Regions from separate parts of the Xanthomonas vesicatoria ATCC 35937 genome, predicted to be linked through region 3. Evidence: predicted binding sites of a transcription regulator. Region 3 holds the regulator's gene; each other region holds the start of a gene.
The links. The regulator HrcA, encoded in region 3, represses chaperone genes, less so after heat shock. The targets are predictions, from matches to a motif close to TTNGCACTCNNNNNNNNNGAGTGCNAA.

Region 1 (7,606 bases), 1.3 Mb from region 3:
ATCACGCCTTCCTTGCCGACCTTCTGCATCGCTTCGGCAATGATGTTGCCGATCGATTCGTCCGAGTTGGCCGAGATGGTGCCGACCTGGGCAATCGCCTTGTCGTCGGTGGTGGGCTTGGAGATGTTCTTCAGCTCGATGACGGCGGCCTTGACGGCCTGGTCGATACCGCGCTTGAGGTCCATCGGGTTCATGCCGGCGGCCACGGCCTTGGCGCCTTCGCGGATCAGGGCCTGGGCCAGCACGGTGGCGGTGGTGGTGCCGTCGCCAGCGTTGTCATTGGTCTTGGAAGCAACTTCCTTGACCATCTGCGCGCCCATGTTCTCGAACTTGTCAGCCAGTTCGATTTCCTTGGCGACGGAGACGCCGTCCTTGGTGATGGTCGGCGCGCCGAAGCTCTTTTCGAGCACGACGTTGCGGCCCTTCGGGCCCAGGGTGGCCTTGACGGCATTGGCAAGCACGTTCACGCCACGAACCATACGGGTACGTGCGTCTTCACCGAAACGAATGTCTTTAGCAGCCATTTGTATGTAACTCCGGAAATGGGGAATAGGAAATGGGGAATCGGTAGATCAACAGCGTGAATCGGGGCGGGGTGGATGGCGAAGGGCGCTAGCCGCTTTGCCTATTCCCGATTCCCAACTCCCGATTCCCGGCGCATAGCGCCTGATCAGCCGATGACGGCCAGAATGTCGTCTTCGCGCAGCACCTTGTACTCGACGCCTTCGGACTTGTAGCTGCTGCCGGCGTACTGGCCGTAGATGACCTTGTCGCCGACCTTGACCACCGGCGCGCGCAGGCTGCCGTTGTCCAGGGGCTTGCCGGCGCCGATGGCGACGACTTCACCCTTGGTGGACTTTTCCTTGGCGGAGTCCGGGATCACGATGCCGCCGGCGGAAACTTCGTCGGCTTCGATCGGCTTGACTACAACGCGGTCGTGAAGCGGCTTGATGCTCATAGAGAAAGACCCTCTTAAGTGATTGATTGGCCTGGAAATTATCGGCGATGTTAGCACTCGTATGTGACGACTGCCAGCACAGCGCGCGGAAAAAACCCGACAGAGCGGGTGCGGGCCAGAGATTGTGCTGCGCGGGCGGGTTTCAAGGGCCGGACGCAAAATTTTTTCTTCGGCTGGTCTCCTTCGGAGGCCGGGCGGCGGCGGCAGAACGCAGCGAACCGTTGTCGGCCGGGCGGGGATCGCACGAAGGAAGACGGACACCGTGCGCGGGTGCCGTCACTGGCTGCAGGCGACCATCCATTTGCCGATCCGAGGCCACTGCCGCCCGGGCGCCACTCGCTCTAAAAATGGAACCAGGTTCCATCACTTGTCATGCGCAGCCTCTACAGTCGGGAACGCATTCCCCGATCACAAGGAGCTGTCGATGAGGTTGCCGTCCCGTGCTGTATCGCTGCGTTGCACCCTTCCCCTGGCCTGCGCGTTTGCGCTGACCGTCACCTCCGCCAATGCGGCGGTGTTCATCAATGAACTGCATTACGACGACGCAGGCGCCTCCGGCGACACCGGCGAAGGCGTGGAAGTGGTGGCCACCGCCGGCGAATCGCTGAGCGGCTACCGCATCTACCTGTACAACGGCAGCGCGCCCAGTGCGGCAACCGTCTATGCCAACACGGCGGTCCCGGCCGGCAGCCTGATCAGCTGCGGCAGCCAGGTGCGCATTGCCACCGTCAGCTACGCCAGCAACGGCGTGCAGAACGGGCCCAACGACGGCGTGGCGCTGGTGGACCCGGGTGGCCAACTGGTGCAGTTCCTGAGCTACGAAGGCGCCATCACCGGCAGCGGTGGCCCGGCGGGCGGTGTCACCAGCCAGAACCTGCCGGTCAGCGAGAGCAACAGCAGCGCGGTGGGCAGTTCGCTGCAACTCACCGGTACCGGCAGTGCCGCAGCCAACTTCAGCTGGGCGGGCTCGGCAGCGCAGACCTTCGGCGCGTGCAATCGCGGCCAGACCTTCAACGGCAGCGGCGGTGGCGGCGAAACCGGCGCCGCGCCGACGATCACCAGCACCACGCCCGCCCAGGGCGCGAGCGGCTTCCCGGCAGCCGGCGATCTGAGCGTTGGCTTCAGCGAAGCAGTGACGCTGAGCGGGGGCGCCTTTGCGCTGCGCTGCGCCAGCTCCGGTACGGTGGCGCTCAGCTACCCGACCAGCGGTACCCGCTTCACCCTGTCCACCAACACCGCGCTGGTCGGCGGCGAGCGCTGCACCCTGGCGATCACCGCCAGCGCCATCCGCGATGCCAGCGGGCTGAGCCCGGCGGCCAATCAATCCATCGCGTTTACCGTGGCGACCGCCAGCGGCGGCGGCACCGGCTACTACTCGCGGGTGAACACCACCAGCCCCAGCCAGCTGCGCTGCTCGCTCAACGCCACCATCCGCGGCCACACGGTCTACCCGTACAGCGGGACCGGCACCAACACCTGGACCATCCTGGAGATGGCCGACGAGGACCCCAACAACAGCGGCCGCATCCTGGACGCCTACCGCAACCGCAGCTACGCCAAGGTCAGCGACCGCGCCGGCACCGGCAGCGGGCTCACCTACAACCGCGAGCACACCTGGCCCAACTCGCTGGGCTTCGGCAGCGCCACCGGCGACCGCGGCCTGCCGTACGCGCCCTACACCGATACCCACATGCTGTACCTGACCGACACCACCTTCAACGCCGACCGCGGCAACAAGCCTTACGCCACCTGCACCAGCAGCTGCGGCGAGCGGGTGACCGAGGTCAACGACGGCAGCGGCGGTGGCAGCGGGCGCTATCCGGGCAATTCCAACTGGGTCCGCACGCCGGACGGCAACAGCGGCACCTTCGAGGTGTGGGGCCGGCGCAAGGGCGATATGGCGCGCGCGGTGATGTACATGGCGATCCGCTACGAAGGCGGCCTTGATGCGGCCACCGGCCAGTCCGAGCCGGACCTGGAACTCACCGACGACCGCAGCCGGATCGTGCAGACCTCGGCCTCGTCGGCCTACATGGGCCTGTTGTCCACCTTGCTGGCCTGGCACCAGGCCGACCCGCCGGACGATGCCGAGCGCGCGCGCAACCAGGTGATCTTCAGCTTCCAGGGCAACCGCAACCCGTTCGTCGACCATCCCGAATGGGCCACCGCCGGCCTGTTCACCTCGGCCAAGCCGGCCAGCTGCCAGCTGGCCAACTGAGACCTATCGGCCCGACGCAGGGTGCGTCGGGCCGCTACGGCTTCAGTGGTGTTCCGCGTGTGCCGAAATGGCGCCGTGCCGTGGGGCGTCGGGCGCCAGTGGCGGCGATCGCCACGCAGTAGCACCTCGCCGGTCACAGGTTGGACCCGCACTGCATCGCGGGTCCGATGCCGCATGCGGCACGACCACCACCGTCGGCACCAGGCGCTCATACACCAGCACACCCTGCGCATCGCGATGCCGGGTTGGGGCAAGTGGTCGCTCCAACCCACGTTCCTGGAGTAACGGGGCTCTGTTGCTAATCGTGCGCCAGCCTCGCTTTTCTCTGCGCGAACCCGACGTTGGCGCGGAGCATGGTCCAGGCACGTCTCGGCCAGCGGTATTCGGCGCTGGCGAGTCACCCGGCGTGTTACGTTCATGGGCGTACGCACAGACGCCGTCATGGCCGCCCAGCGCACCTCTCTGGCTACCCAACCACCAACAGTCGCTACCGCCCGGCCCGCCTGCGGCGCCAATCCAGCGAAGTTGACGCCCTATTGCGGAACGCGCAGTCGATCCCCCGCAGGCAGGGGATTACACTGCCGGGCCGAATGAACGCCTCTTCCCTCCATTTGTTGTTCAGCACCTGCCCGGATGCCGACAGTGCCGACCGCATCGCGCGTGCCTTGCTCGACGAACGGCTGGCCGCCTGCGTCACCCAGCTGCCCGGCGCGCAATCGCTGTACCGCTGGAATGGTGCGATCGAGCGCAGCACCGAGGTGCAGCTGCTGATCAAGACCTGGGAAGACGTCCTGCCCGACACCATCGCGCGGCTGCGGGCACTGCATCCGTATGAACTGCCGGAGGCGGTCGCTGTCCAAGCCAGCGCCGGGCTGCCGGCCTATCTCGATTGGGTCCGGGCCGACACCCGCAAGGAATCCTGACGTCCATGAAGTTTCTGTCCCGCTGGATCGCCCGCTGCGCACTGTTGTCCGCCCCTGTCATCGCCGCCTCGCTCGCATTGGTGGCGCCGGCCGCGCAGGCGGTCAGCGAGGCCGACCTGCTGCCGGTGGACCAGGCGTTCGTGCTCAGCGCCCAGGCCGACAGCCGCGACAGCATCGGCCTGACCTGGAAGATCGCGCCGGGCTATTACCTGTATCGGCACCGCATCAGCGTCAAATCCGGACAGGGCTTTTCTGCCGGCGAACTGGCGCTGCCGGAGGGCGAGAGCAAGCACGATGAGTTCTTCGGGCAGGTGCAGACCTACCGCAAACAATTGCAGGCCACCTTGGCCGGCAAGGCCGATCCGGCGCTGAAAACCGCGGTGTTGCAGGTGCAGTACCAGGGCTGCGCCGATGCCGGGGTGTGCTACCCGCCGCAGCGGCGCGAGATCCGCGTCACCCTGCCCGGCGCACAGACAACGGCGGCAGCCACCGGCATGCCGCAACGCGAGAATCTGGGCGCGCTGGTGCCACGCGCCGTGCCCGGCCCGCGCCTGTTCGGGTCGCCCGGCCAGACTGCCGGCGTGGACGCGTTGCCACTGCCCGCCGAGCAGGCGTTCAACTTCGAAGCCATCGTCGGCGACGGCAACAGCCTGCTGCTGCGCTTCACCCCGGCACCGGGTTATTACCTCTACCGCGACCGCACCTCGCTGGCGCTGGAAGGCAGCAGCGGCGTGCGTACCGGGCTGCCACGCTGGCCGCAAGGCAAGACCCATCGCGACGAACACTTCGGCGATGTGGTGGTGTATTTCGACCAGGCCGAGGTCACCTTGCCGCTGCTGCGCGAGCATCCCGACCCGGCGCGCGTGACCCTGGTGGCCACCTTCCAGGGCTGCCAGACCGATGGCATCTGCTACCCGCCCATGACCCGCCGCGTAACGCTGGACCTGCCCGCCGGCACGGTGTCGCCGCAGAACCAGGCGCAAGCCGCCCCGCTGATGATCTCGCCGCTGGCCGCCGGGCAGGCGCCCCCCGAGCCAGCCCCGGCACAGCGGTCAGACAGCGAGACACAGTCCGCGCCGACGGCGGCAGCCGATAACCCACAGCGCACCCAGCCGCCGCACACCGACAAGAGCCTGCTGGCGATGCTGGCGCTGGCGCTGCTCGGTGGCCTGGTGCTGAATTTGATGCCGTGCGTGCTGCCGATCCTCTCGCTGAAAGTACTGGGTCTGGCCCACAGCGGCGAGAGCCGCAGCCACGCGCGCAGCCATGCCATCTGGTATTCGCTGGGCGTGCTGGTGTCGTTCGCCGCCATCGGCGGGCTGGTGATCGCCCTGCGCGCGGCCGGCCAGGCGGCCGGTTGGGGCTTCCAGTTACAGCAGCCGTGGTTCGTGGCAGCGTTGGCATATTTGATGTTCGCAGTGGGCCTGAGCCTGTCGGGCGTGTTCACGCTGGGCAGCAATCTTGGCGGCATCGGCCAGTCGCTGGCCGCGCGCAACGGCCCGCTGGGCGATTTCTTCACCGGCGTGCTGGCCTGCGTGGTCGCCAGCCCCTGCATCGCCCCGTTCATGGGCACCGCTCTGGCGTATGCGTTCACCGCGCCTGCGCTGCTGGCGATGCTGGTGTTTCTGGCGCTGGGCCTGGGCCTGGCGCTACCGTTCCTGCTGATCGGCTTCATTCCGTCGCTGGCGCGGCGCCTGCCCACGCCCGGTGCGTGGATGGAGACGCTCAAGCAGGTCCTGGCGTTCCCGATGTATCTCACCGCGATCTGGCTGCTATGGGTGCTGGGCAAGCAGCGCGGCGTGGATGCGCTGGCGCTGATGCTGGTCGGCGCCACCCTGCTGGCGCTGGGCCTGTGGTGTTTCGAGCGCAGCCGCTGGAACAGCAATCGCGCGGGCATGCGCCTGGCCGCGGTGATGCTGGTGCTGGCCATCGTGCCGGTGGTGGGTGTCACCCGCCTGCGCCTGCCGGCCGCCACCGCCGCCAGCGAAGGGGCAGTCGCGTTTTCGCCGCAGTTGCTGGATCGCCTGCGTGCCGACAACCGCGTGGTGTTCGTCAACATGACCGCCGACTGGTGCGTGACCTGCAAGGCCAACGAAAAGAACGTGCTGGGCGGCGCCGACTTCCGCGATGCGCTGCGCCGTGTCGATGCGGTCTACATGAAAGGCGACTGGACCAATGTCGACCCGGCCATCAGCACCTTCCTCGACCAGCACCAGGCAGTCGGCGTACCGCTGTACGTGGTCTACGGCCCCGGCGCGCCGCCGGCGATCCTGCCCACCGTGCTGACCAATGCGATCACCGAGGATGCGTTGCTGCGCGCGGCGCGTTGAGCCGCGTTTCGGAATGCGGGCAAGAACGTGGTGTTCTACGAACGCATCGAGGCCGGCGTACCAACCCCGCCGACGACGTCCAGGCGGCGCATGGCGCTGCACTGACATGGAGCGTTGCCGTGGCGGCGCTCCGCTGCGGAGCGCAAGCAGATCCGGCGACTAACGGCGCGCATCCGCTTGCCGTCTGTGGCGCCGACAGACGCCAGCCGCGACCGGCGGCATCGCTGGCGGCACGACTTGCGGCACGCCATTGCGGCCACTGCGCCGATTTCCGCGGCAAGCCCCCGGGCGATCCACCATTGCATGGGCAGCACAATTGAAGACCCGAACGATGACCTGCTGCTGCCGGAACAAAATCCTGACGCGCGGCAGTGGAGGATGCGAACCTGCAGACCGGCAGCGCTGCCGTCGTGGCCGTGTCTCACGGTTGCCGCGCCCCAGCGCATCGCGCCTGACTGCATGCCCCTGCGAGGATGCTGCACGCAGGGCAGGTAGCAGACCTCGCAACCGGACCTGTTCTGCCCGGATGCCCGCCAGCACTCGCACCGGCCGCGACCCGCGGCCATTTAAAACATCTGTTTAAAACACGCATAACTTCTGCTATCTGGACAGCATCGCCAGCATCGCGCAGACTTCCGGCCTTTCCGCTCTACTGGATGTCATGGCCCACCTGCTGCTGCTGCACGGCCCTAACCTCAATCTGCTCGGCACCCGCGAGCCGGAGGTCTACGGGCGCACCACGCTGGCGCAGATCGATGCGGCCCTGGTGGACCGCGCGCAGGCCGCCGGGCACACGCTCAGCAGCCTGCAGTCCAACGCCGAGCATGTGCTGGTGGAGCGCATCCACGCCGCCCGCGAGGACGGCACCGCCTACATCCTGATCAACCCGGCCGCCTTCACCCACACCTCGGTGGCGCTGCGCGACGCGCTGCTTGGCGTGGGCCTGCCGTTCGTGGAGATCCATCTGTCCAATCCGCATGCGCGCGAGCCGTTCCGCCACCACAGCTATCTCAGCGACAAGGCCGACGGCGTGATCTGCGGCTTCGGCGCAGATAGCTACCGGCTGGCGCTGGAGGCGGTGATCGCGCGCCTGGAGCGCGACGCATGACACCTGCAGCAACGACCACGGCAGCCATGCCGACGGTCTGACCCCCATTCCGCCGGCAACCCCGCCGGC
Region 2 (7,606 bases), 2.5 Mb from region 3:
TACCCCGATCCAGGCGCTGACCCTGCCGGTCGCGTTGCCGGGCGGCGATGTCGCCGGCCAGGCCCAGACCGGCACCGGCAAGACGCTGGCGTTCCTGGTGGCGGTGATGAACCGCCTGCTGATCCGCCCGGCGCTGGCCGACCGCAAGCCGGAAGACCCGCGCGCACTGATCCTGGCGCCCACCCGCGAGCTGGCGATCCAGATCCACAAGGATGCGGTCAAGTTCGGCGCCGACCTGGGCCTGCGCTTTGCGCTGGTCTACGGCGGGGTGGACTACGACAAGCAGCGCGAGCTGCTGCAGCAGGGCGTGGACGTGATCATCGCCACCCCCGGACGGCTGATCGACTACGTCAAACAGCACAAGGTGGTGTCGCTGCACGCCTGCGAGATCTGCGTGCTGGACGAAGCCGACCGCATGTTCGACCTTGGCTTCATCAAGGACATCCGCTTCCTGCTGCGGCGCATGCCCGAGCGCGGTACCCGACAGACGCTGCTGTTCTCGGCCACGCTGAGCCACCGCGTGCTGGAGCTGGCCTACGAGCACATGAACGAGCCGGAAAAGCTCGTGGTCGAAACCGAGACCATCACTGCCGCACGCGTGCGCCAGCGCATCTATTTCCCCTCCGACGAAGAGAAGCAGACGCTGCTGCTGGGCCTGCTGTCGCGCAGCGAAGGTGCGCGCACCATGGTGTTCGTCAACACCAAGGCGTTCGTCGAGCGCGTGGCGCGCACCCTGGAGCGCAATGGTTACCGGGTCGGCGTGCTGTCTGGCGACGTGCCGCAGAAAAAGCGCGAGTCGCTGCTCAACCGCTTCCAGAAGGGCCAACTCGAAATCCTGGTTGCCACCGATGTGGCTGCACGCGGCCTGCATATCGATGGGGTCAAGTACGTCTACAACTACGACCTGCCGTTCGATGCGGAAGACTACGTGCACCGCATCGGCCGCACCGCGCGGCTGGGCGAAGAGGGCGATGCGATCAGCTTTGCCTGTGAGCGCTACGCGATGAGCCTGCCGGACATCGAGGCCTATATCGAGCAGAAGATTCCGGTCGAGCCGGTGACCACCGAGCTGCTGACCCCATTGCCGCGCACCCCGCGCGCACCGGTGGAAGGCGAAGAAGTCGACGACGACGCGGGCGACAGCGTGGGCACCATCTTCCGCGAAGCGCGCGAGCAGCGTGCGGCCGAAGAACAGCGCCGCGGCGGCGGCCGCAGCGGTCCGGGTGGCGCATCGCGCAGTGGCAGTGGCGGCGGTCGTCGCGACGGCGGCAGTGCCGACGGCAAGCCGCGTCCGCGTCGCAAACCGCGCGTTGAGGGCGAGGCTCCTATTGCAGCGGCTGCATCGGTTCCGCCGGTGGTTGCCGATGCCGCAATCGCTGCGCCGTCCATCGATGTCGATGGCGAGCGTGCACCGCGCAAGCGTCGTCGCCGTCGCAATGGCCGTCCGGTCGACGGCGCCGAGCCGGTCGCATCCACGCCGGTGCCCGCACCCGCTGCGCCGCGCAAGCCGACCCAGGTGGTTGCCAAGCCGGTGCGTGCCGCCGCCAAGCCGGGCGGTAGTCCGTCGCTGCTGAGCAGGATCGGCCGCCGCCTGCGTTCGTTGGTCTCGGGCAACTGACCACTGGCGGCATAAATCGCATCGCCGGTCTGCGGCGATGCGACGCAAGCGCTGGCGCTCCGGCATAATCGCTGGATGACCGTTCTGCGTTTCGACAACGTCAGCAAGCACTACGCCGGGGGCCACCAGGCGCTGACCGATGTCAGCTTCGAAGTGGCCGATGGCGAGATGCTGTTCGTGACCGGCCATTCCGGCGCCGGCAAAAGTACCTTGCTCAAATTGATCCACCTCAGCGAGCGTCCCAGCCAGGGCGCCGTGCTGCTGGGCGAACGCAACCTGCTCAAGGTACGTGGCCGGCAGATTCCGCTGCATCGTCGCCAGGTGGGCGCGGTCTATCAGGACCATCGCCTACTCAACGACCGCAGCATCGCCGAGAACGTGGCATTGCCGCTGATCCTGCGCGGCACCCGGCGTGCCGAGATCGGCAAGCGCGTGCGTTCTGCACTGGAACGCATCGGCCTGGCCCATCGCGAAAAAGCCTTGCCGTCGCAGTTGTCTGCAGGCGAGCAACAGCGCGTGGGCATTGCACGTGCCATCGTCGGCGAGCCGCGTCTGCTGGTGGCCGACGAACCCACCGGCAATCTCGACCCGGCGCTGGCCGCCGAAATCATGCAGTTGTTTGCCGAGTTGCCCGCGCGCGGCACCAGCGTGCTGGTGGTCAGCCATGACCTTGCCTTGCTCAAGCAAATGCGCAAGCGCGTGCTGATCCTGGATCACGGCCGCCTGGTCGACGACATCTCGCCGCAGGATCTGGCCGAATGAGCAAGCTCGCCAATACCGAAGCCGTGGCGCCCTCGCGCTTTGGCGTGTGGATCGATCACCACCTGCACAGCATCGCCTTCAGCCTGGGCCGCGCCATGCGCAAGCCATGGGCAACGCTGCTGACCATCGTGGTGATGGCTTTGGCGCTGGCGCTGCCGCTGGGGCTGTCGATCGCGCTGGACAACGTCAAGCTGCTCGCCGGCAGCGTGCAGCAGTCGCGCGAGATCAATCTGTTCCTCAAAGTCGATGTCGCCGCCGATGCCGCGCAGGCGCTTGCCGGCGAGTTGCGCGCGCGCCCCGATGTGGCGCAGGTGACGTTGCGCACGCCCGAGCAGGGGTTGGCCGCGTTGCGCGAGAGCGCCAAGCTCGACGAGGCTGCCGATGCTCTGGGCGAGAACCCGTTGCCGACGCTATTGATCGTTACCCCCGCCGATGCGGCCGACGACGCGCAGCTGGCGAACGCACTGCAGGCCCTGCCGCAGACCGACCAGGTGCAGCACGACGCGCTATGGCGCAAGCGCCTGGATGGCTGGCTACAGTTCGGGGAACGCCTGGTGCAGGTGCTGTCGGCACTGCTGGGTATTGGTGCGGTGCTGGTGGTCGGTAACACCGTGCGGCTGGACATCCAGTCGCGCCGCGAAGAAATCGGTGTGCTGCAATTGCTCGGCGCCAGCGACGGCTTCATCCGTCGCCCGTTCCTGTATCTGGGTGCGTGGTACGGGCTGGGCGCCGGCGCAGTCGCGCTCGCTCTGATCGCCGCGTCGGGCTTGGCATTGCGCGCGCCATTGGCCACATTGGCCGATAGCTACGGCAGTTCCTTTACCCTGCACGGACTGGATCTGCTGCATTCTGTGATGGTGCTGATCGGCACCCTGGTGCTGGGTTGGCTGGGCGCCTGGTTGGTGACCGGCCATTTCCTTCGTCAGACCCGTCCCACCGAGACCTGAGGCCTGCCATGCATCCACCAGATCTCAAACACCTGATCAGCGACGCACCACGCGTGATGGTCGTCGATGGTTCGAAACTGGTACGCAAGCTGATTGCCGACGTGCTCAAACGCGACCTGCCCAATGTGCAGGTAATCGGCTGCTCCAGCATCGCCGAAGCGCGCGATGCGCTGGAGGCCGGTGCCGTGGATCTGGTTACCACCTCGCTGTCCTTGCCCGATGGCGATGGGCTGACCCTGGCGCGCAGCGTGCGCGAAGCGGCCGGCCAGGCGTATGTGCCGGTGATCGTGGTGTCCGGCGATGCGCAGCAGCATCTGGTGGAGCGCCGCTTCACCGAATACGTCACCGATTATTTCGACAAGGCGCTGGGCCATGAAGCGCTGGCCACGTTCATCCGCGGCTATGTGCAGCCCGAGCCGGTGGTGGGCGCCACCGTGCTCTATATCGAAGACAGCCGCGTGGTGGCCGAGGCGACCAAACGCATGCTCGAGCGCCAGAGCCTGAAGGTGGTGCACGTACTCACCGCCGAAGATGCGTTTGCGCTGCTCACCGCCGAATCGCTGGGCCGCACCGAGCGCCGCATCGACGTGGTGCTGACCGACGTGACCCTCAAAGGCGAGCTCAACGGCCGCGATGTGGTCGAGCGGATTCGCATCGATTTCGCCTATGGCAAGCGCCGCCTGCCGGTGCTGGTGATGACCGGCGACACCAATCCGCGCAACCAGTCCGAACTGTTGCGCGCCGGTGCCAACGATCTGGTGCAAAAACCCATCGAAGAGCGCTTGCTGGTGACCAAGGTCCTGTTTCAACTGCGGCTGGCACGTCTTGAGGATCAGGCTGTCACGCTATGACCGAAGTAGAAGGACGTATCCAGCTGGAACCGTCGTGGAAGGCAAAAGTGGGCGACTGGTTGCTGCGCCCGGAGATGCAGGAGCTGTCTGCCTTCCTGCGTCAGCGCAAGGCCGCCGGTGCCCGGGTGTTCCCACCCGGGCCGCAGATCTTTGCCGCTTTCGATGCCACCCCGTTCGAGCAGGTCAAGGTGGTGATCCTGGGCCAGGACCCGTACCACGGCGAAGGCCAGGCGCACGGGCTGTGCTTTTCCGTTCTGCCGGGCGTGCCGGTGCCGCCGTCGCTGCTCAATATCTACAAAGAAATCCAGGACGATCTGGGCATCCCGCGTCCTGATCATGGCTATCTGATGCCGTGGGCGCGTCAGGGCGTGCTGCTGCTCAACGCGGTGCTGACGGTGGAGCAGGGCCGGGCCGGCGCGCACCAGAACAAGGGGTGGGAAGGCTTTACCGATCACGTGGTGGAGACGCTCAACCGCGAGCGCGAAGGCCTGGTGTTCCTGCTGTGGGGCAGCTACGCGCAGTCCAAGGGCAAGGTTATCGACCAGGCCCGCCATCGGGTGTTCAAGGCGCCCCATCCCTCGCCACTGTCGGCACATCGCGGCTTTCTGGGGTGCAGGCACTTCTCCAAGACCAACGAGCATCTGCAACGCCGCGGCCTCCAGCCGATCGATTGGTCGCTGCCGTCGCGCGACGCGTTGGACACAACGTTGGCCGCCGGCTGAACGACCTGGGTGCAGGCGCATTTCGCCGCAGATTTGTCACGGTCTGCGCAGGGGCGCAGTGCTACCGTAACGTCTGAATTCGGGGAGCTGTACGGTGGAACGCCGCCAAGGCTGGAAGCCCGAACGTCCTATAAATGGAACGCTGGGAACTCTTTCTGTACCCGGCAGTCCAATAGTTCGACTGCTAAGATGGTGCCTATGAACCAGACTACCTCGACTGCCCTTGTGGCAAACAATCTCCCGATTCCCAGTGCGCTCGGTTCGCTGGACGCCTACATCGGTGCCGTGCACCAGATCCCGGTGCTGTCGGTCGATGAGGAACAGAATCTGGCCCGCCGCTTCCGCGACGAGCTGGACCTGGACGCAGCGCGCGAATTGGTCCATTCCCACCTGCGCTTCGTGGTGCACGTGGCCCGCGGGTACAATGGCTACGGCCTGCCGCTGGGCGACCTGATCCAGGAAGGCAATATTGGCCTGATGAAGGCGGTCAAGCGTTTCGACCCGGAAATGGGCGTGCGCCTGGTCAGCTTCGCAGTGCATTGGATCCGTGCCGAAATGCACGAGTTCATCCTGAAGAACTGGCGCATCGTCAAGGTCGCCACGACCAAGGCGCAGCGCAAGCTGTTCTTCAACCTGCGCAAGTCCAAGACCCGCCTGGGCTGGCTCAATGCCTCGGAAGTGACTGCGGTTGCCAAGGATCTGAACGTCTCCGAGCGTGAAGTCATGGAGATGGAATCGCGCTTGTCCGGTCGCGACATCGGCTTCGATGCCTCGTCGGATGAAGACGACGATCATGGCCCGCCGTCGCCGGTCAGCTATCTGGTGGCCAACGAGGAAGATCCCTCGCAGGCTTACGAGCGGCACGACAGCGAAGACAACCAGTTGCAGTTGCTGCGCGAAGGTATGGCCGGCCTGGATACGCGCTCGCGCGACATCGTCAAACGCCGTTGGCTGGATTCGGAGTCCAAGGTGACGCTGCAGGAACTGGCCGACGAGTACGGCGTATCGGCCGAGCGTATTCGCCAGATCGAGGCGAACGCGCTGAAGAAGATGAAGGCGCTGTTCGTCGCCTGATCGGTACGAAAACGCGCGACGAGTTGCAAAAAACGGCCCGGTTATCCGGGCCGTTTTGCATTGCGCGCATGCCGTGTCTTATCGCGCGAAAGTGCCCGGGCGCGGCGCTCAACGTGCCGTGACGCCTTCAAGAGAAGCCTGGCATAGCGAATGTGCTGCAACAGGCACTCCAATCGGTCTGCGACATGCGGTACAGCAGCCTGCGCGCGGTGCACCTACTCCGGCGACCGTGCCACCGGAAGATGCCAGCCGTAGCGGATCGCCATGAAACGCAGGCCAAAACACACGCCGGCACCGGTTGCCAGCGACCAGGCTTGCGGCACTTCGAGTACATGACCGACGGCCACGATGCCGCCACCGGCAAGCGCGGCCACCGCATACAGCTCGGCCTGCAGCACCACTGGCGTGCGTGCCACCAACAGGTCGCGTGCGATGCCGCCGCCGATGCCGCTGAGCATGCCCAGCAAGGTGGAGCTCAGCGGGCTGAGGTGGTAGTCCAGCGCCTTGCTTGTGCCGTAGACCGCAAACAGCGCCAGCCCCGTTGCGTCGAAAATCTGCACCGGGTTGCGCAGCCGTTCCACTGCGGAGTGTCAATAGAAACCTGCGACGCCGGCCAGGCAGGCAGTGAGCAGATACTGCGGGTGCACCAGCGCTGCCGGCGGGGTAGCACCGATCAATACATCCCGCACGATGCCGCCGGACACTGCGGCCGCGCACGACAGTACCAGCACGCCGAACAGGTCCAGGCGATTGCGCACCGCCACCGTCGCGCCGCTAAGGGCGAACACGAAGGTGCCGAGCAGATCCAGCAGGAACAGGACAGTTGCCACGCATAGACCGTCGCATCGGGCCGCACAGCATCGCGCACGGCCGGTGCCGCTGTCACCCGTCCTTGCTGTTGGGTGGCGGGTCGTCGGTGGCGCCGCCGAAGATGATGCGTGCGGCGCGTTGATAGCTCCAGTACGCCATCGCCCAGTTCACCAGCACCACGAAGCGGTTGCGGAAGCCGATCAGGAAATAGACGTGCGCGGCCAGCCAGAACCACCACGCCACGATGCCTGACAACTTGAGCTTGCCCACGTGCACGATGGCCGCCATCCGACCGATGGTGGCCAGGTTGCCGAAGTCCTGATACCGGAACGCGGCTGCCGCCTGACCGTGCTGCCGTGCGCGGATCGCCTTGGCGATGTGCTTGCCCATCTGCTTGGCTGCTGGCGCCACGCCTGGCACCGGGCGTCCTCCCTGCTGCACCGACGCCAGATCGCCGCCGACGAAGATCTCCGGATGGCCTGGCACGCTCAGGTCCGGCTGCACCAACACGCGGCCCGCGCGATCCAGCGGCACACCCAGCGTACGCGCCAGCGGCGAGGCGGCCACGCCGGCCGCCCATACCACGGTGCGCGCCGGCACGAAGGTGTCGCCCAGCTGGTAGCCCAGCGCATCGATATGCGTTACCGGCGTACCGGTGTGCACTTCCACCCCCAGCCGCTCCAGCTGCCTGCGCGCCTTGTCGGTGAGATCGTCCGGGAACGAAGGCAGCACGCGCGGTCCGGCTTCGACCAGCCGCACGCGCGCCTGGCGCGGATCGATATGGCGGAACTCGTTGTTGAGCGTGTGGCGGGCGATCTCGGC
Region 3 (7,606 bases):
CCGTGCAGGTCGAAGTCGTCCTGGCCTGGTCGGATCGCTACAACGCGGTGATGCTGGATCTTCCAGACGGTGCCACCGCCGCCGAGGCGGCAGCTGCATCCGGCCTCTGTCGGGAGCACCCGCCCGCAGCGTTGGCCATCCATGGGGTCGTGGCGCGTCCCAATCAGGTGCTGCGCGCCGGCGACCGCGTCGAGCTGCTCAGGCCGCTGCTGCTGGATCCGAAAGAAGCGCGTCGTCGTCGGGCTGCACCTGGGAAGAAGGCACGCCCCGGCAGATAATGGCGCGGCGTGGTTGCACTGGTCGGGCGCAGCGTTGGCGAGCGAACTCATCGGGTGGGGCGCCGTTGTGGCTGCTGCGTCGTGTTATTCGACGTCGCGCTGCGCTGGCTGCTGCAGATGCAGCGATACCAACCTGAGAACGCCCGACGTGATTTCGAGGAAATCTTGCTTCGCGCTGACTCGAGCGGCTACGGCGCATGGCGGTGGCCGTAAAAGCAACGCCAGGGACGTCTGCGCGACCAGCCACTCATTCGCTCTGCCGAGGCAGGGGGGATGTGTGGCAATCGGCAAACCGAAGGAGAGCGCTCCAGCGAAGACGGTCAAGCAAAAAGCCGGCACAACGGCCGGCTTTCGAATGCTTTCGCAATCAGACGATCATCTGATCACTGGCTGACCGCATCAGCGACCGCGCTGCTTTTTCTTGTCGCGCGCCAGGTTGCGGCCGAACTGCTTGGGGGCCGACTTCGCCAATTGCTCGTCCTGCGACGGGAAGTAGTCGCCTTCCCAGCGTGCCACCTGATCGTTCTCGAAGAACACGGTGAAATTCTTGACTTCGGTGCGCGCCAAACGGTCCACACGTTGGGTGGACGTGTAGTCCCAACGCTGCGCATGGAACGGGTCTGGAATCGACGGAGTACCCAGCAACGCGCTGACTTGCTGCTTGCTCTGGCCTACCTGCAGTTGCTCCACGGCATTCTGTTTGATCAGATTGCCCTGGTAGATCGGCTGCTTGTAGATGATGCCGCAGCCAGCGGTGGAAAGAGCAACGGCGGCGACCAGCAGGAGATTGCGCATCGGGGAATAAGTGCTGAGGAAATCACGCCGATGATACACTCCCGCCGGTCGCCGCGACCCGTTTGATGGCAGCTGGCGCTAAATCGCCAATGAACGGAGAACATATGGAAACCCACGACCTGCGCAAAGTCGGGCTCAAGGTGACCCATCCGCGGATGCGGATCCTGGAATTGCTGGAACAGAAAAGCAACCAGCACCACCTCAGCGCAGAAGACATCTATCGGCAGCTGCTCGACCACGGCGACGAAATCGGTCTGGCAACGGTCTACCGCGTGCTGACCCAGTTCGAGGCCGCCGGTCTGGTGCTCAAGCACAATTTTGAAGGTGGTCAGGCCGTATACGAGCTGGACCGCGGCGGCCACCACGACCACATGGTCGATGTGGATACCGGCCACGTCATCGAATTCGAAAGCGAAGAGATCGAGGCGCTGCAGCGTCAGATCGCCGCCAAGCACGGCTATGAACTGGAAGAGCATTCGCTGGTGCTGTACGTGCGCAAGAAGCGTCCGCGCTGAGTTGGGTGTCTGCAGAGATGTGACGACAGGGCGGCTTCGGCCGCCTTGTGCGTTCTGGGGCGTGTTGGTGGGTTTGCTGCAGGCCCATGCCCCCATCCGCCCTTCGGCATCTTCCCCCGCAGGCGGGGGAGGGGCTTCGTCAGCGGGGGAGGGAACGGGCCTCTGAAGTTGCGAGTTGCTCGCTGCGATCAGGCGCTCTGCAGCAACTTACGGGCCGCCGCGCGCGCTTCCTTGCTCACTTCCACGCCACCCAGCATGCGTGCCAGCTCTTCCTGGCGCGCCTGCGGGCCGAGCAGTTCGACCGCGCTTTGGGTCATGCCGTCCACCGGCGCCTTGCTGACCCGGTAGTGCGCATGGCCCTTGGCCGCGACCTGCGGCAAGTGGGTCACGCACAGCACCTGGCGTTCTTCGCCCAGGGCCCGCAGCTTCTGGCCGACGATATCGGCCACCGCGCCGCCGATGCCCGAATCCACTTCGTCGAACACCATGGTCGGCACGCTGTCCAGCCCAAGTGCGGCCACTTCGATCGCCAGCGAAATCCGCGACAGCTCGCCGCCGGAGGCCACCTTGCGCAAGGCGCGTGGCGGCTGGCCGGCATTGGCGGCGACCAGGAATTCCACCCGCTCGGCGCCGTTGGGGTCCGGCCGTGCACTGTCGTGCGGCTGCAGCTGGATCAGGAATTGGCCGCCGCCCATGCCCAGCTCGCCGATCAGCGTGGTGGTTGCGGCAGACAACGCCTCGGCGGCGGCGCTGCGACTGTCGCTGAGCACGCCGGCCGCGGCGCGCCAGACGCCGGTGGCGGATTCGATGTGCTTGTCCAGCTGCTGCAGGCGCTCGTCGGCGCCACGCAGGCTCTCGACCTCGGCGCTCAGATGGTCGCGGTGGGCGGCCAGCTCGTCCGGGGCGACACGGTGCTTGCGCGCCAGGTCGTGCAGGCGGCCGAGACGGCGCTCCATCGCTTCGAACTGGGCCGGGTCGGCATCCAGGTCGTCGCGCACGCGGTCCAGCAGCGCCAGCGCCTCTTCGATCTGGATCACGGCGCTGTCCAGCAGGGCGTCCACCTCTCCCAAGCGCGGTTCGTGCTCGGCGACACGCGCCAGATCGTGGCGGCTGTCCTGCAACAAGCCCAGTGCCGACGCGCCGTCATCGCCGTTGAGTTGCTGGGCCACGCTGTCACAGGCGCTGATCAGTGCGGTGGCATGCGCCTGCCGGCGGTGATTGACGTCCAGGGCGGCGATCGCCGCCGGGTCCAGGTCTTCGCGTTCCAGCTCGCCGAGCTGGTGTTCCAGAAAGCCGATGCGGTCGGACACATCGCCCTGCGCCGACAGCGCATCGCGCTCGTCCAGCAGCGCCTGCCAGCGCTGGCTGGTCTGGCGCACCTGCTCGCGTTGGGCACTGTTACGGGCGTAGGCGTCGAGCAGGGCAAGCTGGCTGTTGCGGGCCATCAGTGCCTGGTGCTCATGCTGGCCGTGGATTTCCACCAGTTTCGAGGCCAGTTCGGCCAACTGCGAGGAGGTCACCGGGCGGCCGTTGATCCAGGCACGCGAGCCGCCGTCGGCGCGGATGATGCGCCTCAGCTGGCATTGGGCCTCGTCATCGAGCTCGTTGTCGGCTAGCCAGTTCAGGCCCGGGTGCTCGGCCGGCAACTGGAATTCTGCCGACAGCTCTGCGCGGTCGGCGCCATGGCGCACCACGCCACTGTCGGCGCGCAGGCCGGACAGAAAGCCCAGCGCGTCCACCATCAGCGACTTGCCGGCGCCGGTTTCGCCCGATACCACGGTCATGCCCGGCCCGAATTCGAGCTCGGTGGCGCGGACAACGGCGAAATCCTTGATCGAGAGATGTCTGAGCATGGGGGTCGAGTGTGAATGCGTTGGGGAAGCTTAGGGGAGGAAGGTGGGGGCAGGGAGTCGGACGCTTGCCATCCCCGGGGCCAGACATTATCTATGCCCAGTCTCACCGGATGATCCCATGCGCGCGTCCCAGTCCCCAATGCTCGACCCCCGCGCACGCCAGTTGCTGCGCACCTTGATCGCGCGCTACATCCGCGATGGCGAACCGGTGGGCTCGAAAACCCTGGCCCAGCATGCCGGGCTGGATGTGAGCCCAGCGACCATCCGCAATATTCTGGCCGATCTGGAGGACGTGGGCCTGCTCAGCTCCCCGCATACCTCGGCCGGGCGTGTGCCCACCGCACACGGCTACCGGGTGTTCGTAGACAGCCTGGTGCAGATGCAGCCGCCCGGCGAGGAGGAAGTGCGCCGCCTGCGCGCGGAGCTGGCCAGCGGCAACGGCACCCAGTCGCTGCTGGGTAGCGCCTCGCAGATGCTGTCGGCGATGAGTCACTTCGTGGGGGTGGTCAGCGCGCCGCGCCGCGAGCAGTTTGCGTTCCGGCATATCGATTTCGTGGCGCTGGACGCACGCCGCGTGCTGGCGATCCTGGTGTTTGCCGACAACGAAGTGCAGAACCGGGTGATCGAGCCGCGCCGCGCCTACGAGCCGGCCGAGCTGGAACGGGTGGCCAATTACCTCAATGCTCAGTTCGCCGGGCGCGCGCTGTCCGATATCCGCGCCAGCCTCTTGCGCGAACTGCGCATGGCCAAGAACGAGATGGAGCAGCTGCTGGCCCATAGCGTGGACCTGGCCAGCGAGGCACTGGTGCCGGCCGATGCCGAGGACATGGTGATGGCCGGGCAGGCCCGGCTGATGGGCGTGCAGGACCTGTCGGACCTGGACCGGCTGCGCGAGCTGTTCGAAGCTTTCGCCAGCAAGCGCGAGATCCTGCAACTGCTCGAACGCACCATCCAGGCGCCGGGCGTGCGCATCTTCATCGGCGAAGAGACCGGCATGGTGTCGCTGGAAGACGTCTCGCTGGTCACCGCGCCGTACGCTGCCAACGGCCAGGTGCTGGGCGTGCTGGGGGTGATCGGGCCCAAACGCATGGCTTACGACCGGCTGATTCCGCTGGTGCAGACTGCCGCCCAGGTACTGGGCGCGGCGATGGAGCCGCCCGGGGTGCGATAACCGGCATCGATCGGCACGATGGTTTTTGCTTGAAACGCGCGCGGGCGCCCACATACGGGGTGACGTTGGGGCGGGCGTTCCGCTTGCCCGGGAACTGCATATGAACCAAGACCACCCCGAATTCGATTCCGAAGACCTGTCCCAGAACCCACCCGAGACCGATCCGCTCAAGGCCGAGATCGAGTCGCTGCGCAGCGAGATCGCCCTGGTCAAGGCCGACGCCCTGCGTGAGCGCGCCGATCTGGAAAACCAGCGCAAGCGCATCGCGCGCGATGTCGAGAACGCGCGCAAGTTCGCCAACGAGAAGCTGCTGGGCGAGCTGCTGCCGGTGTTCGACAGCCTGGACGCCGGCCTGACCGCAGCCGGTACCGAGCCCAGCCCGCTGCGTGATGGCCTGGACATGACCTACAAGCAACTGCTCAAGGTCGCGGCCGACAACGGCCTGACCCTGCTCGACCCGGTCGGCCAGCCGTTCAACCCGGATCAGCACCAGGCGATCAGCCAGGGCGAGGCCGACGGCATTGCGCCGGGCCATGTCGTACAGGTGTTCCAGAAGGGCTACCTGCTCAACGACCGTCTGCTGCGCCCGGCCCTGGTGGTCGTGGCCAAGCACGACTGATCGGCAGCGCCCGGCTGAACTGCCGGGCGCGCCGTTGGAACACAGATGCGCACAGATGGCTTGAACACCTGCGCGCCACCCCCACATCTCAGCCAGACCCGGCGTCGCCGGACACAGCTACAGAATCATCAGGAGCGTATCCATGGGCAAGATCATTGGTATTGACCTCGGCACCACGAACTCGTGCGTGTCGATCATGGACGGCGGCAAGGCCCGCGTCATCGAAAATTCCGAGGGCGATCGCACCACGCCTTCGATCGTCGCCTACACCAAGGACGGCGAAGTGCTGGTTGGTGCCTCGGCCAAGCGCCAGGCGGTAACCAACCCGAAGAACACCTTCTACGCGGTGAAGCGTCTGATCGGCCGCAAGTTCACCGACGCCGAGGTGCAGAAAGACATCTCGCACGTGCCGTACGGCATCCTCGCGCACGACAATGGCGACGCCTGGGTGCAGACCAGCGATGCCAAGCGCATGGCGCCGCAGGAAATCTCCGCGCGCGTGCTGGAAAAGATGAAGAAGACCGCTGAAGACTTCCTCGGCGAGAAGGTCACCGAAGCGGTGATCACCGTGCCGGCATACTTCAACGACAGCCAGCGTCAGGCCACCAAGGACGCTGGTCGCATCGCCGGTCTGGACGTCAAGCGCATCATCAACGAGCCGACTGCCGCAGCCCTGGCCTATGGCCTGGACAAGAATGGCGGCGACCGCAAGATCGCCGTGTACGACCTGGGCGGCGGCACCTTCGACGTATCGATCATCGAAATTGCCGAAGTCGATGGCGAAAAGCAGTTCGAAGTGCTGGCCACCAACGGCGACACCTTCCTGGGCGGCGAAGACTTCGACAACCGCGTCATCGAATACCTGGTGGACGAGTTCAACAAAGATCAGGGCATCGATCTGCGCAAGGACCCGTTGGCGCTGCAACGCCTGAAAGATGCCGCAGAGCGCGCCAAGATCGAGCTGTCGACCAGCCAGCAGACCGAAGTGAACCTGCCGTACGTCACGGCCGATGCGTCGGGCCCGAAGCACCTCAACATCAAGCTGACCCGTGCCAAGCTCGAAGCGCTGGTGGAAGACTTGGTCAAGAAGTCGATCGAGCCGTGCCGCACCGCGTTGAACGACGCCGGCCTGCGCGCCAGCGACATCAATGAAGTGATCCTGGTCGGCGGTCAGACCCGCATGCCGAAGGTGCAGCAGGCGGTTGCCGATTTCTTCGGCAAGGAACCGCGCAAGGACGTCAACCCGGACGAAGCGGTGGCCGTGGGCGCCGCGATCCAGGGCGGCGTGCTGGCCGGCGACGTCAAGGATGTGCTGCTGCTGGACGTGACCCCGCTGTCGCTGGGGATCGAAACCATGGGCGGCGTGTTCACCAAGATCATCGAAAAGAACACCACCATCCCGACCAAGGCCTCGCAGACCTTCTCCACCGCCGAGGACAACCAGTCGGCCGTGACCGTGCACGTGTTGCAGGGTGAGCGCGAGCAGGCCCGCTTCAACAAGTCGTTGGCCAAGTTCGATCTGTCCGGCATCGAGCCGGCGCCGCGCGGCATGCCGCAGGTGGAGGTGTCGTTCGACATCGACGCCAACGGCATCCTGCATGTGTCGGCCAAGGACAAGAAGACCAACAAGGAACAGAAGGTCGAGATCAAGGCCGGGTCGGGCTTGTCGGACGAAGAGATCCAGCGCATGGTCGCCGACGCGGAAGCCAACCGCGAGGAAGACAAGAAGTTCCAGGAACTGGTGCAGACCCGCAACCAGGCCGATGGCCTCATCCACGCCACCCGCACCGCGATCACCGAGCATGGCAGCAAGGTCGGTGGCGATGTGATCGGCAAGGTGGAAGCGGCGCTGGCCGACCTGGAAACCGCCATGAAGGGCGACGACAAGGCGCAGATCGAAGCGCGCAGCAAGACCCTGGAAGAAGCCGGCCAGTCGCTGTATGCAGCGGCCGCCGCGGCAGAGCAGGGCGGCAACGCCGATGCGGCCAGCGGTAATGCACAGGCCTCCAAGGCCGCCGATGACGTGGTGGACGCCGAGTTCACCGAGGTCAAGGACGACAAGAAGTAAGTCGTGATTTGGGAGTCGGGAGCGAGGATCGGCAAGCGCTAAAGCGCGCGCCCCTTCCTCCCGATATCCTCTACGCGTCGCGTCGCCAGGGCGGACCAGCAGCACGCTGTCCGCCTTTGCGTTTCAACCGAATCACGAATCACGAATCCCCAATACCGGCTTATGAGCAAACGCGATTACTACGAAGTGCTGGGCGTTGCCCGCGGCGCCAGCGACGACGAGCTGAAGAAGGCGTATCGACGTTGCGCCATGAAGCACCATCCTGACCGCAATCCGGGCGACGCTGCGTCGGAGGCGATGTTCAAGG

Region 1: BJD12_RS15320 (co-chaperone GroES) is a predicted target of HrcA. The motif match lies at 1,009-1,035, and genes of this name have one in related genera.
Region 2: rpoH (RNA polymerase sigma factor RpoH) is a predicted target of HrcA. The motif match lies at 5,062-5,088, and genes of this name have one in related genera.

What each region holds. Positions count from the first base shown of each region.
Region 1 covers NZ_CP018725.1:3,529,904-3,537,509, reverse strand. Annotated here, with positions in the region: gene groL (chaperonin GroEL) at 1-524, opposite strand, end outside; gene BJD12_RS15320 (co-chaperone GroES) at 671-958, opposite strand; gene BJD12_RS15315 (endonuclease) at 1,383-3,176, shown strand; gene cutA (divalent-cation tolerance protein CutA) at 3,767-4,099, shown strand; gene BJD12_RS15305 (protein-disulfide reductase DsbD family protein) at 4,105-6,429, shown strand; gene aroQ (type II 3-dehydroquinate dehydratase) at 7,091-7,537, shown strand.
Region 2 covers NZ_CP018725.1:2,279,757-2,287,362, reverse strand. Annotated here, with positions in the region: gene rhlB (ATP-dependent RNA helicase RhlB) at 1-1,618, shown strand, start outside; gene ftsE (cell division ATP-binding protein FtsE) at 1,694-2,380, shown strand; gene ftsX (permease-like cell division protein FtsX) at 2,377-3,327, shown strand; gene BJD12_RS10000 (response regulator) at 3,336-4,178, shown strand; gene ung (uracil-DNA glycosylase) at 4,175-4,900, shown strand; gene rpoH (RNA polymerase sigma factor RpoH) at 5,099-5,974, shown strand; partial or broken gene BJD12_RS24220 (trimeric intracellular cation channel family protein) at 6,190-6,804, opposite strand; gene BJD12_RS09975 (NAD(P)/FAD-dependent oxidoreductase) at 6,857-7,606, opposite strand, start outside.
Region 3 covers NZ_CP018725.1:4,789,620-4,797,225, forward strand. Annotated here, with positions in the region: gene BJD12_RS20920 (RnfH family protein) at 3-278, shown strand; gene BJD12_RS20925 (outer membrane protein assembly factor BamE) at 678-1,073, opposite strand; gene fur (ferric iron uptake transcriptional regulator) at 1,178-1,588, shown strand; gene recN (DNA repair protein RecN) at 1,777-3,441, opposite strand; gene hrcA (heat-inducible transcriptional repressor HrcA) at 3,581-4,612, shown strand; gene grpE (nucleotide exchange factor GrpE) at 4,713-5,231, shown strand; gene dnaK (molecular chaperone DnaK) at 5,374-7,299, shown strand; gene dnaJ (molecular chaperone DnaJ) at 7,462-7,606, shown strand, end outside.